Regions from separate parts of the Pseudodesulfovibrio hydrargyri genome, predicted to be linked through region 2. Evidence: predicted binding sites of a transcription regulator. Region 2 holds the regulator's gene; each other region holds the start of a gene.

Region 1 (3,208 bases), on a different contig from region 2:
TGACGCGGACCGATTCCGCGAGTTGCGCCCCGGCGGAGGGGTTGTACCCCACCGCGTCGACGCTCTCGCCGTTGGGGCCGGTCTGGCCCTCGGGCGACTGCGAAAGGCCCTCGGTGGCGACGATTCCCCAGGCGGCGGCGCCGATGGCCAGGGTCGCGGCTAAGATCATCAAGCGTTTCATTCTCTTCCCCCTCAGCTTCGGGCCTTGTTTCTGGCCGCGTTTTTGCCGGCGATGGTGCCCATGACCAGCGTTTCTGCGATGGCGCAACTGCCCAGCCGGCTCTCGCCGTGGGTGCCTCCGGTGATTTCACCGGCAGCGTACAGCTTGGGAATGGGCTGGCCGGTCCGCATGTGGGTGACCTCGGCCCGGGGGTTGATGTTCACCCCGCCCTGGCAGAAGTGGACCTTGGGCCAGGCGCGCATGGCGTAGTAGGGCGGCTTGTCGAGGTACAGGGCGCGGTCGAAGCCGAAGATGGGCTTGCCGAATTCCTCGTCCTTGCCGTTGGCCACGAATTGCTTGAAACGGTCCACCTGCTCCTGAAGCGGCTTGAGGGGGATGCCGAAGTTGTTCGCCAGGGCTTCGAGGGAGTCGAATTTCCAGGCGACGCCTTCCTTGAGGGCGTATTTGACGGTGGGCGACTTGACCGTGCCGGGCTCGGAACAGAAGGCCACCGGATAATGGATGGTGCCGTCCGCTTCCTTGCAGTGCTTGAGCTGGGCGTCGGCGCGGGTCTTGCGGTCGGCGTTTTCATTGACAAAGCGCAGGCCGTCGCGGATGTCGACCATGATGCCGTAGGGGAAGGCCGCCTGCTGGTTGAATTGCGGGGCGTAGCCGAAGCCGCTTTCGTCCGGGGATGCCCAGGGGCCGAGTTGAAAGGACCCGGTGTTGACCGGGGCCGCGTTGACCTCGAGCAGGGCGTTGAAGGATTCGGCCGTGGCCCCGCGATGGTTGGTGCAGCCGACGCTTTCGTCCAGGCTCGGATTCTGCGTCTTCCTGAAGGCGATGTCGCTGCCGAACCCGCCGGTGCAGGCCACGAAGCCCCGGTTCACCTTGTACCGGCGCAGGGTGCCGGAGTTTTCGTCCGGAAAGTAGTAGTCCTCCCGGACGACGATGCCGGCGATGCCGCCGTCCATGTCCGTCAGGATCTCCTCCAGCTTGCAGCGGTTCTTGAAGATGGCCCCGAGGCTGATGCCGCCCTTCATCAGGGGAATGGTGATGTCGCCGCCGGTGAAGTGCTCGGTCTGGAAGGTGCGCTGGACCGAGTGGCCGCCGAACTGCAACAGGACGTCCTTCCACTTGACGCCGAATTCCCTGGTCATTTCGAAGGCCTCGGCCGTGCCCGCGCAGACGACGCGCAGCAGATCGACGTGGTTGGTGCCCCGGCCGCCCTTGAGCATGTCGGCCATCATCAGCTCGACGCTGTCGTTGATGCCTTTCTCCTTTTGCAGCGCGGAACCCGCCACGGCCATGGCGCCGCCGTTGATCGCCGAGTTGCCGCCGAATACCGACATCTTTTCGATGACCAGAGTGGAGGCGCCCTCCCTTCTGGCGGCGATGGCCGCGGCGCAGCCCGCGAAACCGCTGCCGGCGATGATGACGTCGAATTCGCGATCCCATTGGTCGGACGTCGACGGCGCGGCTTTCGCCTCGCTCGTTGCAATCTGGGACAACAGGGCCGAACCGGCGGCAAGACCAGCCACCTTCAGCATGTCACGACGGCCCATCGTATCGGGCTTGCCGTGTTGTTTGATCTTTCTACTCATGACCCTCCTCCGGGTACTGTGATGGGTTAAAAAACACTTGCGTCACACTCAAATGTTTCCAAAAAGCAACGAGTGTGCCATTTTGTAATAAACTGTAATTATAAGATAAATTTATATTCCGGCAATCGGATTGCGAGGGGCGGCAGTTGATTTGCGAAATATCGCAGTTGACTTGCGAAGTCACACAGTCAAAGAATACCAACGAAGTTGTTCGCAAATGGTTATGTGCAATGAAATATCAAATAGCAGATGAAATGAGCGACAGACTTTTCGAGAACATAGTCGACAAGGTGTGTTCGACCTTGGATTTGCAGCTGGCCATTACCCATCTGCAAAAGCTACTGGAAGCGCGGACCGATATCGAGGGCGTGTTCATCGGGCATCATGCGCCCGAGGAGAAGCAGGTCTACAGCCTGGTCTACGCGGGCAAATCCCATAGTGAGGAATGCCGCCAAAAACAACCCGTCCAGGACGCGCTGCACAACTACCTCCTGTCCAACAGGCGCAAGGAACTGAATATCGTCAACCGGCTCAACGAGTTCCCCGCCATGGCCATCACGCTTCCATCCTGCATTCCCACGAGCCATTCCCTCTACGAATGCCGCGTCCGGCTGGACGGAAGGCACATCGGGATGCTGGCCTTCCACACGCCCGGCCCGCACCTGTCCGACGCGACGCTCGACCTGCTCATGAAGATACGGGGCCCCATCGCCCTGAGCCTGGCCAACAAGCTGTCCGCACTGCGGGTGTGGTCCCACGATGAGCTCGGGGATTCCGCCGTGGCCCCTGAAAGCGGAGGCCACTTTGTCTGTCCCTCCAGTGCCATGCGGATGGTGTACAGGCTGTTGAGCGCCGTAGCGCCGACGGGTAACACCGTCCTGCTGACCGGAGAAACGGGTGTCGGGAAGGATGCGCTGGCACGACGTCTGCACGATCTCTCCCCCCGCAGGGCCGCCGGATTCGTCCACGTCAATTGCGGGAGCCTGCCGGAGTCATTGATCGAGTCCGAGCTTTTCGGCCATCAGAAAGGGGCCTTTACCGGCGCCGGCTCCGACCGTATCGGCCTCTTTGAGCAGGCGAACGGCGGCACCGTGTTCCTGGACGAGATCGGGGAGCTTCCCCCGGCCATGCAGACGCGCCTGTTGCAGGTGTTGCAGAACAAGACCATACGGCGGGTGGGCGGAAGCCGCGATGTGCCCCTCGATTTCCGGGTGGTGGCCGCCACCAACAACGACCTGGAGGCCATGTGCCGGGACGGCCGGTTCCGCCGGGATCTCTATTTCCGGCTCAACTGCATCAGGGTGGAGGTGCCGCCCTTGCGGCATAGAAGGGAAGACATCCCCGTGCTCGCCGAATACTTTGTCCGGAAAAAGGCACAGGAATATGGGTGGTCGGCCGCCCCGCCGATTGGATCGGACATGGACCGCCTGGTCCGCTACGACTG
Region 2 (3,208 bases):
ACCATCACCAAGCTGGCGGACCAGGCGTCCATGTTCCTGTCCGGCGGCGAGCGGCGCAGGCTCGAAATAGCCCGGGCGCTCATCCTCGATCCGCAGTTCATCCTCCTGGACGAGCCGTTTGCCGGTATCGATCCCATCGCGGTCATCGACATCCAGGAGATTATCTCCGTGCTCAAGTCCATGGATATCGGTATCCTCATCTCGGATCACAACGTCCGGGAAACCCTGAATATCTGCGACCGGGCCTACCTGGTCTACGAGGGCACGGTCATCCTGGAGGGAGCCCCATCCGAGATCGTCAAGTCCAGCCGCGCCCGGCAGATATATCTGGGCGAGGATTTCCGGCTTTAGCCCGCCGTTTTCGTCTTTTTTTCCTCTTTCCCGATTTACACCGTTGCTAAAGGTTGGTACACTTTTTTCATATCATAATATGCAGGCGGAAATATTAATGTAAACAGGATGTTAACACAATTGTGTTGCATCCTTTAGTTCACTGTGGCATGGTTGAACCGGAAAAAATGTCTGGCGGTTAAAAAAAATTTCTTTATCCGGCAATCGATAAACACAACCTCAAGCGGGTAGCGCATCATGGGATTGGAACTTCGGCAACAGCTCAAGCTCTCACAGCAACTGGTCATGACGCCCCAGTTGCAGCAGGCCATCAAGCTGCTGCAACTGTCGCGGCTTGAACTGCTGGAGACCGTGCAGCAGGAATTGTTGGAGAATCCCTTCCTGGACGAAACCGAGACCGACACCGAGGTCCCGGACAAGACCGAGGTCCTGACCGAATCCCAGGCCGAGGAGGAACTGGTCCGCAACGCGGACTGGGAAAACTACCTGGGCGAATTTTCCTCCACCTCCAAGCAGGCCCTGTCTCGCGACATGGAGATGCCCGAGGAGGGCATGTCCTTCGAGGCCCGCCTGGCCTCGAAGCCCTCTCTGGAAGGGCACCTGAACTGGCAGATGCGCCTGTCCAACTTCTCCGAGCACGAGCTGGCCATCGGCGACGTCATCCTCGGCAATATCGACGCCAACGGCTACCTGCAGGCCACCATGGAGGAGTTGACCGCCATGGTCCAGGCCTCGGAGGAGGAGATCGAGTCCGTTCTGCGCCGCATCCAGCACCTGGACCCGGTCGGCGTGGGCGCCCGGACCCCGCAGGAGTGCCTGCTGGTCCAGATGGAGGTCCTCGGATATGACGACCCGATCCTGGTCTCCCTGGTCAGCGACCACCTGGAGGACCTGGAGAAGAATCGTTACAAGCCTCTGGCGCGCAAGTTCAAGATCACCATGGACGAGCTCAAGTCGTACCTGGATCTGATGCAGACGCTCGATCCCATGCCGGGTGCCAACTTCTCCAGCACCGAGCCGCACTACGTCAGCCCGGACGTGTTCGTCTACAAGTACGGCGAGGACTTCGTCATCATCCTCAACGAGGACGGTATGCCGAGGCTCCAGATGAACACCTTCTACATGGATTCCATGAAGGGCGCGGCCGACAAGGAGAAGGAATATTTCCAGGAAAAGATGCGTTCCGCCGCATGGTTGATGAAAAGTCTGTACCAGCGGCAGCGAACCTTGTATAAAGTAGTTGAGAGCATTGTCGGCTTCCAACGGGCATTCTTCGAGGAGGGCGTGACAAAGCTCAAACCCCTCATCCTCAAGGAGGTGGCGGAAGACATCGAGATGCACGAATCCACCGTGAGCCGGATCACGACCAACAAATATGTCTCGACCCCTCACGGCATCTTCGAGCTGAAGTTCTTCTTCAACTCGGCCCTGGACCTGAACGACGGGTCCCAGGTGGGTTCGGAGAGCGTCAAGGCGCTCATTAAGCAAATGATCGCAGATGAAGACACGAAGAAACCGCTCAGCGACGAGAGGATAGGCGAGATCCTCCAGGAAAAGCTGGAAGTGAACATCGCCCGGCGCACGGTCGCCAAATACCGCTCGGCCATGGGCATAGCTTCGTCTTCGAAACGAAAGCAGTACTTCTAGGGGCTGCTTGAAGCACTCTCAACCAGGAGGCAGCGTATGAACATCAGCTTCACTTTCAAGAACTTCGAGCCTTCCGATCACCTCAAGGGTTATGCGGAAAAGCGTTTTGAAAAGGTAGCAAGATACGTTTCCGATGCGGAGGCCGATCTCCAGGTCAACCTGCTGGTCGACAAGTTCCGCCACAAGGCGGACGTGATCCTGAACTCGGATCGCATACATATCTCGGCCTATGAAGATTCGGAGGACATGTACTCCACCATCGACATGGTCCTGGACAAGCTGGAGGCCCAGCTGCGCAAGATGCGCGAAAAGATGAAGAATCGCCCCAGGCAGGCGCGTCCCAATAAGATGGTGCAGATGAACTACCTGTCCTACGAGGACATCGCTCCCGGTTCAGCGCCCACCATCGTCGGCACCGACGCATACGAGCCCAAGCCCATGTCCGTGGACGAGGCCGCCATGCAGCTGGATGCCCGTGACAACGAATTCCTGGTCTTCCTCAATGCGGAGACCGACGGCGTCAACGTGATATACAAGAGAAAGAACGGCGATTACGGCCTCATCGACCCCGGAAACTAAGCATGAAACTCAGTGATTACCTGGCGAAGGAGCTGATCCTTCCCGAACTCGAGTCCGCAACCAAGTCGGACGTATTGAATGAACTCGTCGCCCCCCTGGGCGTACAATATCCAGAGATGGACACGGACCATGCGGTCCGTGTCCTTCTCGATCGTGAACGGCTCGGTTCCACCGGCATCGGAGACGGCATCGCCATCCCTCACGGCAAGCTTGAGGACCTGGAAAAGGTCATCGTGGTCGTGGGCCGCAGCCGCAAGGGCGTGGAATTCGAAGCGCTGGACCACGCCCCGTGCACCATCTTTTTCCTGGTGCTCGCCCCGGAACAGGTGGCGGGCATGCATCTGCGCGTCCTGGCCCAGATCTCCCGCCTGCTCAAGGACGAGGAATTCCGCAAGGCGTTCCTGTCGGCCGATGACCTTGAGGGCCTCTGGGCCCTGCTCAAAAGCGTGTAACCGAAGGGACGGAATCCGTTGTGACCTCGACCAACCCCTTCCCGGTGGTGATCGTCACCGGACTCTCCGGCTCGGGCAAGAGCACCGCGCTCAAGGTCTTCGAGGACCTGGGGTTCTTCTGCATCGACGGGCTCCCGTCCGAGATGTCGGCCAAGCTGGCCGACCTCATCCTCTCGTTC
Region 3 (3,208 bases), 810 kb from region 2:
TCCGGTTCGCACCGATGCGGCCGGGGTCGAAGGGTTCGAAAAGCTCAGGCGACTTGCTGAGGGCGTGCGCGTGAAGGCCGGACTCGCAAGCGAAAATGTCCTTGCCCGCGATCGCCTTGGTTCGGGGAATCGGCACCCCGGCAGCTTGAGAAACGAAATGGCAGAGGTCGCGAAGGTCTTCAACTTTGTACGCATGGCTTTTCTCCTTGAGTGTCAGGTAGGCGGCCAGCTCCTCGGTGGCCGCGATGCCGGACCGTTCGCCGATGCCGAGCAGGCTGACGTCGGCGTAGTCCGCGCCGGCGGACAGCGCGGTGACCGCGTTGCCCGTGGCCATGCCGAAGTCGTCGTGACAGTGCACGGCCAGGTCGATGTTCAGTTCCTTCTTGAAGGCCGTGATCAGGGCCGCAGTGCCGGGCGGGGTCAGCAGCCCCAGGGAGTCGGACAGGCGCACGCGGGACGCGCCCACGTCCTGCGTCAGCCCGGCCGCCTTGAGGGCGAAGTCCTGGTCGGCCCTGGAGATGTCCTCCAGGCCGACGGACACGTATTCCAGGCCCAGGAGCCCGGCCGCGAGAACGGTTCGGGCCAGACGTTCCAGGAGCCCCTCGCGGTCCGTCCCGAGTCGGTTTTCGATGTGCAGGTCGGATACGGGCACGCCGATGTTGATGCGGTCTATCTTAAGGCCCGCGGCCTTGCGGATGTCCGCCTCCCGGCAGGGCGACCAGACGGACAGGGCGGTACCGTTGCGCCGCTTGCCTATCCTCCGTATGAGCTCGTCCAGCCCTTCCTGTCCCACCCAGCCCAACTCGATCTCGTCCACTCCTATGGCAAGGAGGCCGGACACGATTCTCTCCCGCGCCTCCATGGAGAAGTAGGCCCCGAAGAGCTGCGCGCCTTCTCTGAGTGTGGTGTCGATCAACATGTGGTTTGTCCTCTTATTATTGTTGCGGGTGATGCTGACTCTCTATGAGCAGGAAGGGTGCCAATTCTCAATTTATAGCTATCCAGTTGATATTATAAGTGAAAATTATTGACGTAAAAGATAGGGATTTGCCTACGTTTTTGTAGGCTACAACACTTGTGTCTGCGTGTTTGGTGTGAACCTACACTTTTTGTAGGAAGCTACACCGCTGTAGGAAACTATATTTCTCCTTTAAAAACAGATTGTTAACACTGTGTAGGCAGTTTGGCACGGCGTTTGCCTTAAGGGCTTCATCGACGCAAACAAACCCATGGAGGAGAAATCATGAGGAAAGTAGCAATTTACGGAAAGGGCGGAATCGGAAAGTCCACCACCACGCAGAACACTGTTGCCGGCCTGGCTGAGATGGGCCGCAAGGTCATGGTCGTCGGTTGCGACCCCAAGGCCGACTCCACCCGTCTCCTGCTCGGCGGCCTGGCGCAGAAGTCCGTGCTCGACACCCTTCGCGAAGAAGGCGAGGACGTGGAACTCGAGGATATCCGCAAGCCCGGTTTCGGCGGCACCTGGTGTGTTGAGTCCGGCGGTCCGGAGCCCGGTGTCGGTTGTGCCGGCCGCGGCATCATCACTTCCATCAACATGCTCGAGTCGCTGGGTGCCTACGAGGAATCCGAGGGTCTGGACTACGCCTTCTACGACGTCCTCGGCGACGTTGTCTGCGGCGGCTTCGCCATGCCCATCCGCGACGGCAAGGCCCAGGAGATTTACATCGTCTGCTCCGGCGAGATGATGGCCATGTACGCGGCCAACAACATCTGCAAGGGCATCATGAAGTACGCGGAATCCGGCGGCGTCCGCCTGGGCGGCCTGATCTGCAACTCCCGCAACACCGACCGCGAGGCCGACCTGATCACCGAGCTGGCCGCCAAGCTGGGCACCCAGATGATCTACTTCGTGCCCCGCGACAACGACGTGCAGCGCGCCGAGATCAACCGCAAGACGGTCATCGAATGGGACGGCTCCGTGCCTCAGGCCAATGAGTACCGCGGCCTGGCCAAGGCCATCGACGAGAACGAGATGTTCACCATCCCGACCCCGCTCGAGATCGAAGACCTGGAACAGCTGCTCATGGACTACGGCATCATGGAAGCCGCCTAGTTCTCCCCCGACATTTCGCCCGGTCGGCGGCCCCGGCAGGCGCGGAATTCGAAAGAATTCCGTGCCTACAGGGGAGGACCGGCCCGAAAATACGGCGAAATCGGGACCTGAAAACAATCAAAGTCCTTTAATTAAGAAGAGATAGGAGAGAGCAAAATGATGATCATGGTACGAGCAATTGTGCGGCCCGAGAAAGCGGACACCGTTCTGGCCGCTCTGATGGACAACGGCTTCCCCGCCGTCACCAAGTATTCCGTGGCCGGTCGCGGCAAGCAGCGCGGCATCAAGATCGGCGAGGTCACCTACGACGAGATCCCCAAGACCATGCTCATGTGCGTTGTCAACGCCGCCGACAAGGACTTCGTGATCAACACCATCATGGACTCCGCCCGCTCCGGCACCAAGGGCGCGTTCGGCGACGGCAAGATCTTCGTTTCCGACGTGGAGGACGTCTACACCATCAGCTCCGGCGTGAACGAGACCGCCGCAGCCAGCGAGGAGGCCGCGTAATGAAGGAAGTCATCGCAGTCGTGCGCATGAACATGATGAACCAGACCAAGGCCGCCCTGAGCGAAGCCGGCGTGGACGCCTTCTTCGCCCACGCAGCGGAAGGCCGCGGCAAGGGGTTCGTCAACTCGGCCGTCGTCGAAGGCGCTGAGAGCGGCTACGAGGAAGCCGCCGCGGTGCTCGGCGAGAAGGGCAAGCTCTATCCCAAGCGCATGGTAACGGTAGTGGTCCCCGATGACATGGTGGAAGACGTCGTCGAAGCCGTCATCGCCGCCAACAAGACCGGCAAGCCGGGCGACGGCAAGATCTTTGTCCTGCCCGTGGGTGACGCCGTCCGCGTCAGAACCGCCGAAACCGGTGCAAAGGCCATAGCCTAGCCGACATCAAGGAGTACTGAGAATGGCCAAGACCAAGAAAGTGGTGCAGCTCATGCCCACCGACATCAAGGAAGAACTTCTCAAGAAGTATCCTCCCAAGGTGGCTCGGAAGCGCGCCAAGCAGATATTGATCAACGAAGCCACGGAAGCCGAGGCGCCGCCCGAGATCCTGGCGAACGTCCGTACCATTCCGGGCATCATCACCATGCGCGGATGCACCTATGCGGGCTGCAAGGGCGTTATCATGGGC
Region 4 (3,208 bases), on a different contig from region 2:
GGCCGCGCGAAAGCCGCCGAGTTTTTCGGCCACCGTGGCCAGCGTCTCGCCCTCGGCGTCCGAGGTCTGCTGGCAGACCATCCACGCCTGGGCCTCGCGCCCGGCCGTGGACCAGATGGCCCGCAGGTTCTCCAGGTGCGGGAAGCGGTGCTTGTCCGAGCCGATCATCACGTCGGTCCGGTTCGATTCGTCCAGGGCCATGGCCGCGTGCTGCAAGAACCAGCTCGGGCGCACGTTGCCCCACTGGGTCTCCAGGACCTCGCCGCGCTTCAGGTCCATGAGCGAGGCGCGTTTCAACAGCGTGAAATCGAGTGGGTTGTCCTTGACGTAGGCGTCCAGGTCCACCGTGCGGCCGCCGGACACCTTGTCCAGGTCCACCGTGCCGATCTCGCCGTACCGCTTGTCGCGGAACACGTCGAAGTAGACGCTGCGCAGCTTCTCGTAGGCCAGCCCCTTGCCCAACAGCTTGCGGCAGAGGGTGAGCGCGGTCTCGTTACCGGCGGACGACAGGGGAAATTTCAGGGACTCGGACAGCCCCATGGCCCGGCCGCGCGCCAGGATCGCCTCGCGAAGATCGGCGGCGAACGAGGCCCGGTCCGTGCCCGCCTCGCGGGCCGCGGCCAGGGTGCGGTCGTCCATGTCGGTCAGCCCGGCCACGCCCTCGACCTTGACGCCGCGCCCGGCCAGGTGGCGGACGAACACGTCGAGCAGGGCCAGCCTGCGCCAGGAGTCCAACCCGTCCGGGTTGTCCAGGCTCGGGCCCATGGTGTACGCGCCCAGGCCCGACGCGGTGTTGAGCATCTTGTCCGCGCCCGAGGCCATGTCGAAGATCGTCACCCCGCTGCCGGACCGCTGGCGGTAGAGGTGGGTGGACAGATAGCGCTCGCCCGAATCCGGGAAGATGACCACGATGAGCCCTTGGTCCAACCGCTCGGCCAGCTGCAACGCCCCGCCCAGGGCCGCGCCCGAGCTCATGCCCGCGAAAATGCCCTCGTGCCGGGCCAGCCTGCGGCAGTTCTCGAAGGCGTCCTCGTCCTCCACGTGCAGAATCTCGTCCAGGGCGTGCTTGTCGTAGATGCCCGGCGGGTAGGATTCGAGCATGTTCTTGAGGCCCTGTATCTTGTGCCCCGCATAGGGCTCCACCGCGGCCACGTAGACCTGGCCCATCTCATGCAGCCTTTTCGCGATGCCCATGGCCGTGCCCGAGGTGCCCAGGGTCATGACGCAGTGCGTCACCTTGCCCTCGGTCTGATTCCAGATTTCGAGCCCGGTGCCCATGTAGTGCGCCAGGACCGAGGCCGGGTTGTTGTACTGGTCCATGAGCACGTACTTGTCCGGCTCCTCGCGGGCGTAGCGGTAGGCCTGCTCGATGGCCCCGTCCGTGGCCAGGTGGCCCGGGGTCAGCTCCAGCTCCGCGCCGTAGGCGGCCATAATCATCTTGCGCTCCTCGGAGGCCGTCTCGGGCATGAGCAGCTTGATGCGGTAGCCCTTGATGGCCGCGACCATGGCCAGACCCACGCCGGTGTTGCCCGAGGTGGCCTCGATGATGATCTTGTCCCTGGTCAGCTCGCCCGACTCCTCGGCGGCCGCGATCATGGCCGCCGCCACCCGGTCCTTGATGGACCCGCCGGGATTCTGGCACTCGATCTTGGCCAAAATCCTGACGTTCGGATTGGGGTTGAGGTGGCGTATCTCCACCAGCGGCGTGTCGCCGATCAGCTCAAGCAGGTTCTTGTTCATCGTAGCGCCCTGGAATCATGCGGGTTGGGTTCGAAATGGATGCCCGCACCGTAGGGCAAAAACAGGCTTGGCGCAACTGGCATGCAAAGTGCATTTTCCCGGTCGAACCGTCATTTTTTGAGCACGCGAGGCCGCACCATGAATCCGTACCCGTTCCTGAAAGACAACATCGAATACCTGCAACGCACCGGAAATCCCATCTTCCAGTGGCTGTCCACCCGCCCGTTCAACGAGGAGATGCTCAAGACCAGGCTGTTCCGCAACGAGTTCGGTCTGCACGACTGGCGCATGGACAACGGCAAGGGCATGTTCGAATCCCTGCCCCCGCAGGGGCTGTACGGCAACTGGCTGCACCCGGAAAAGGCCGGGACCTCGGCCACCTTCGTGGTCGGCTCCAACCTGGGCTACGGCGTCAACCACCTGCTGACCAACACCCCGGACACCCACAAGGTCATGCTCCTTGAGCCGCGCTCCGAGATGCTCCTGGCCTGCCTGGGCCAGACCGACTACCGGCCGTTCTTCGAGAACAAAAAGTTTCACCTGCTGGTCCCGGACGAACGGTTCCTGTCCGAGGTGGTCCGCAACCTGGACCTGCAGTTCATCTACGGCCAGATCCACCTGAAGAGCGACATCCCCAGCCGCCAACTCGGGCCGGAATACGCCCGCTGGGCGACCTGGCTGAAGAACAAGCTCGAAAACTTCTCCCTGGAGCTGTCCACCCTGCGCCACCGCCAGGACGTCATGGTCGGCAACGAGATCGACAACTTCGCCAAGGCCATGCGCGACGGCAGCCTCAAGCCCATGGAGGGCAAGGGCGCGGGCGTGGGCGCGGTCATCCTCGGCGCGGGCCCGTCGCTGGAGACCATGGCCCCGCTGCTCAAGGAAAAGATGGGCCACGTGCTCTACACCTGCGCCCTGCAGACCATCCCGTCCCTGCAGAACCTCGGCATCAAGCCGCACCTGTGCGCGGCCATCGACTACGACAAGTCCATGCTCAAGGTCTTCGAGCGGCTGGACCCGGATTTCGTCCAGGACGTGCCCCTGGTCTACTCCACCAAGATCGACCCCATGATCCTCAAGCGCTATCCCGGACCGACCCTGCCCCTGTGGACCGTGGGCGGCGTGGGCACCAAGGTGCTCGAGGAGCGGGACCTGGTGCTCGACGCGGGCGGCAACGTCTCGGTGACCCTGTCGCGCTTCCTGCGCTACTGCGGCGTCTCCCACCTGCTCCTGGCCGGGCAGGACTACGCCTGGATCAACGGCATGTCCCACTCGGGCGGCCACCACAACCACACCACCTCGGACAAACGGTATTCCTGGCACCAGACCACGCGCAACATGGACGGCGAGGAAATCCTGACCACGGTGCAGTACATGACCGCCAAGCGCGAGCTGGAGGACGACCTCAAGCAGTCCGACTTCCCGGTCTTCAACCTCTACGGCGGCGGCGTGGTCATCGAGGGCACCA

Evidence for each region. The regulator sigma-54, encoded in region 2, starts transcription at its own class of promoters, with help from an activator protein. The targets are predictions, from matches to a motif close to CTGGCACGGNNNNTGCTT.
Region 1: BerOc1_RS14025 (flavocytochrome c) is a predicted target of sigma-54. The motif match lies at 1,828-1,845, and genes of this name have one in related genera.
Region 3: nifH (nitrogenase iron protein) is a predicted target of sigma-54. The motif match lies at 1,184-1,201, and genes of this name have one in related genera.
Region 4: BerOc1_RS15050 (motility associated factor glycosyltransferase family protein) is a predicted target of sigma-54. The motif match lies at 1,817-1,834, and genes of this name have one in related genera.

The regions. Positions count from the first base shown of each region.
Region 1 covers NZ_LKAQ01000004.1:2,118,259-2,121,466, forward strand. Annotated here, with positions in the region: gene BerOc1_RS14020 (cytochrome c3 family protein) at 1-181, opposite strand, end outside; gene BerOc1_RS14025 (flavocytochrome c) at 193-1,764, opposite strand; gene BerOc1_RS14030 (sigma-54 interaction domain-containing protein) at 2,019-3,208, shown strand, end outside.
Region 2 covers NZ_LKAQ01000001.1:52,298-55,505, reverse strand. Annotated here, with positions in the region: gene lptB (LPS export ABC transporter ATP-binding protein) at 1-351, shown strand, start outside; gene rpoN (RNA polymerase factor sigma-54) at 589-1,998, shown strand; gene hpf (ribosome hibernation-promoting factor, HPF/YfiA family) at 2,035-2,577, shown strand; gene BerOc1_RS00260 (PTS sugar transporter subunit IIA) at 2,580-3,029, shown strand; gene rapZ (RNase adapter RapZ) at 3,050-3,208, shown strand, end outside.
Region 3 covers NZ_LKAQ01000001.1:857,814-861,021, reverse strand. Annotated here, with positions in the region: gene BerOc1_RS03890 (LeuA family protein) at 1-919, opposite strand, end outside; gene nifH (nitrogenase iron protein) at 1,244-2,074, shown strand; gene BerOc1_RS03880 (P-II family nitrogen regulator) at 2,231-2,584, shown strand; gene BerOc1_RS03875 (P-II family nitrogen regulator) at 2,584-2,958, shown strand; gene nifD (nitrogenase molybdenum-iron protein alpha chain) at 2,981-3,208, shown strand, end outside.
Region 4 covers NZ_LKAQ01000004.1:2,329,958-2,333,165, reverse strand. Annotated here, with positions in the region: gene BerOc1_RS15055 (cysteine synthase) at 1-1,740, opposite strand, end outside; gene BerOc1_RS15050 (motility associated factor glycosyltransferase family protein) at 1,879-3,208, shown strand, end outside.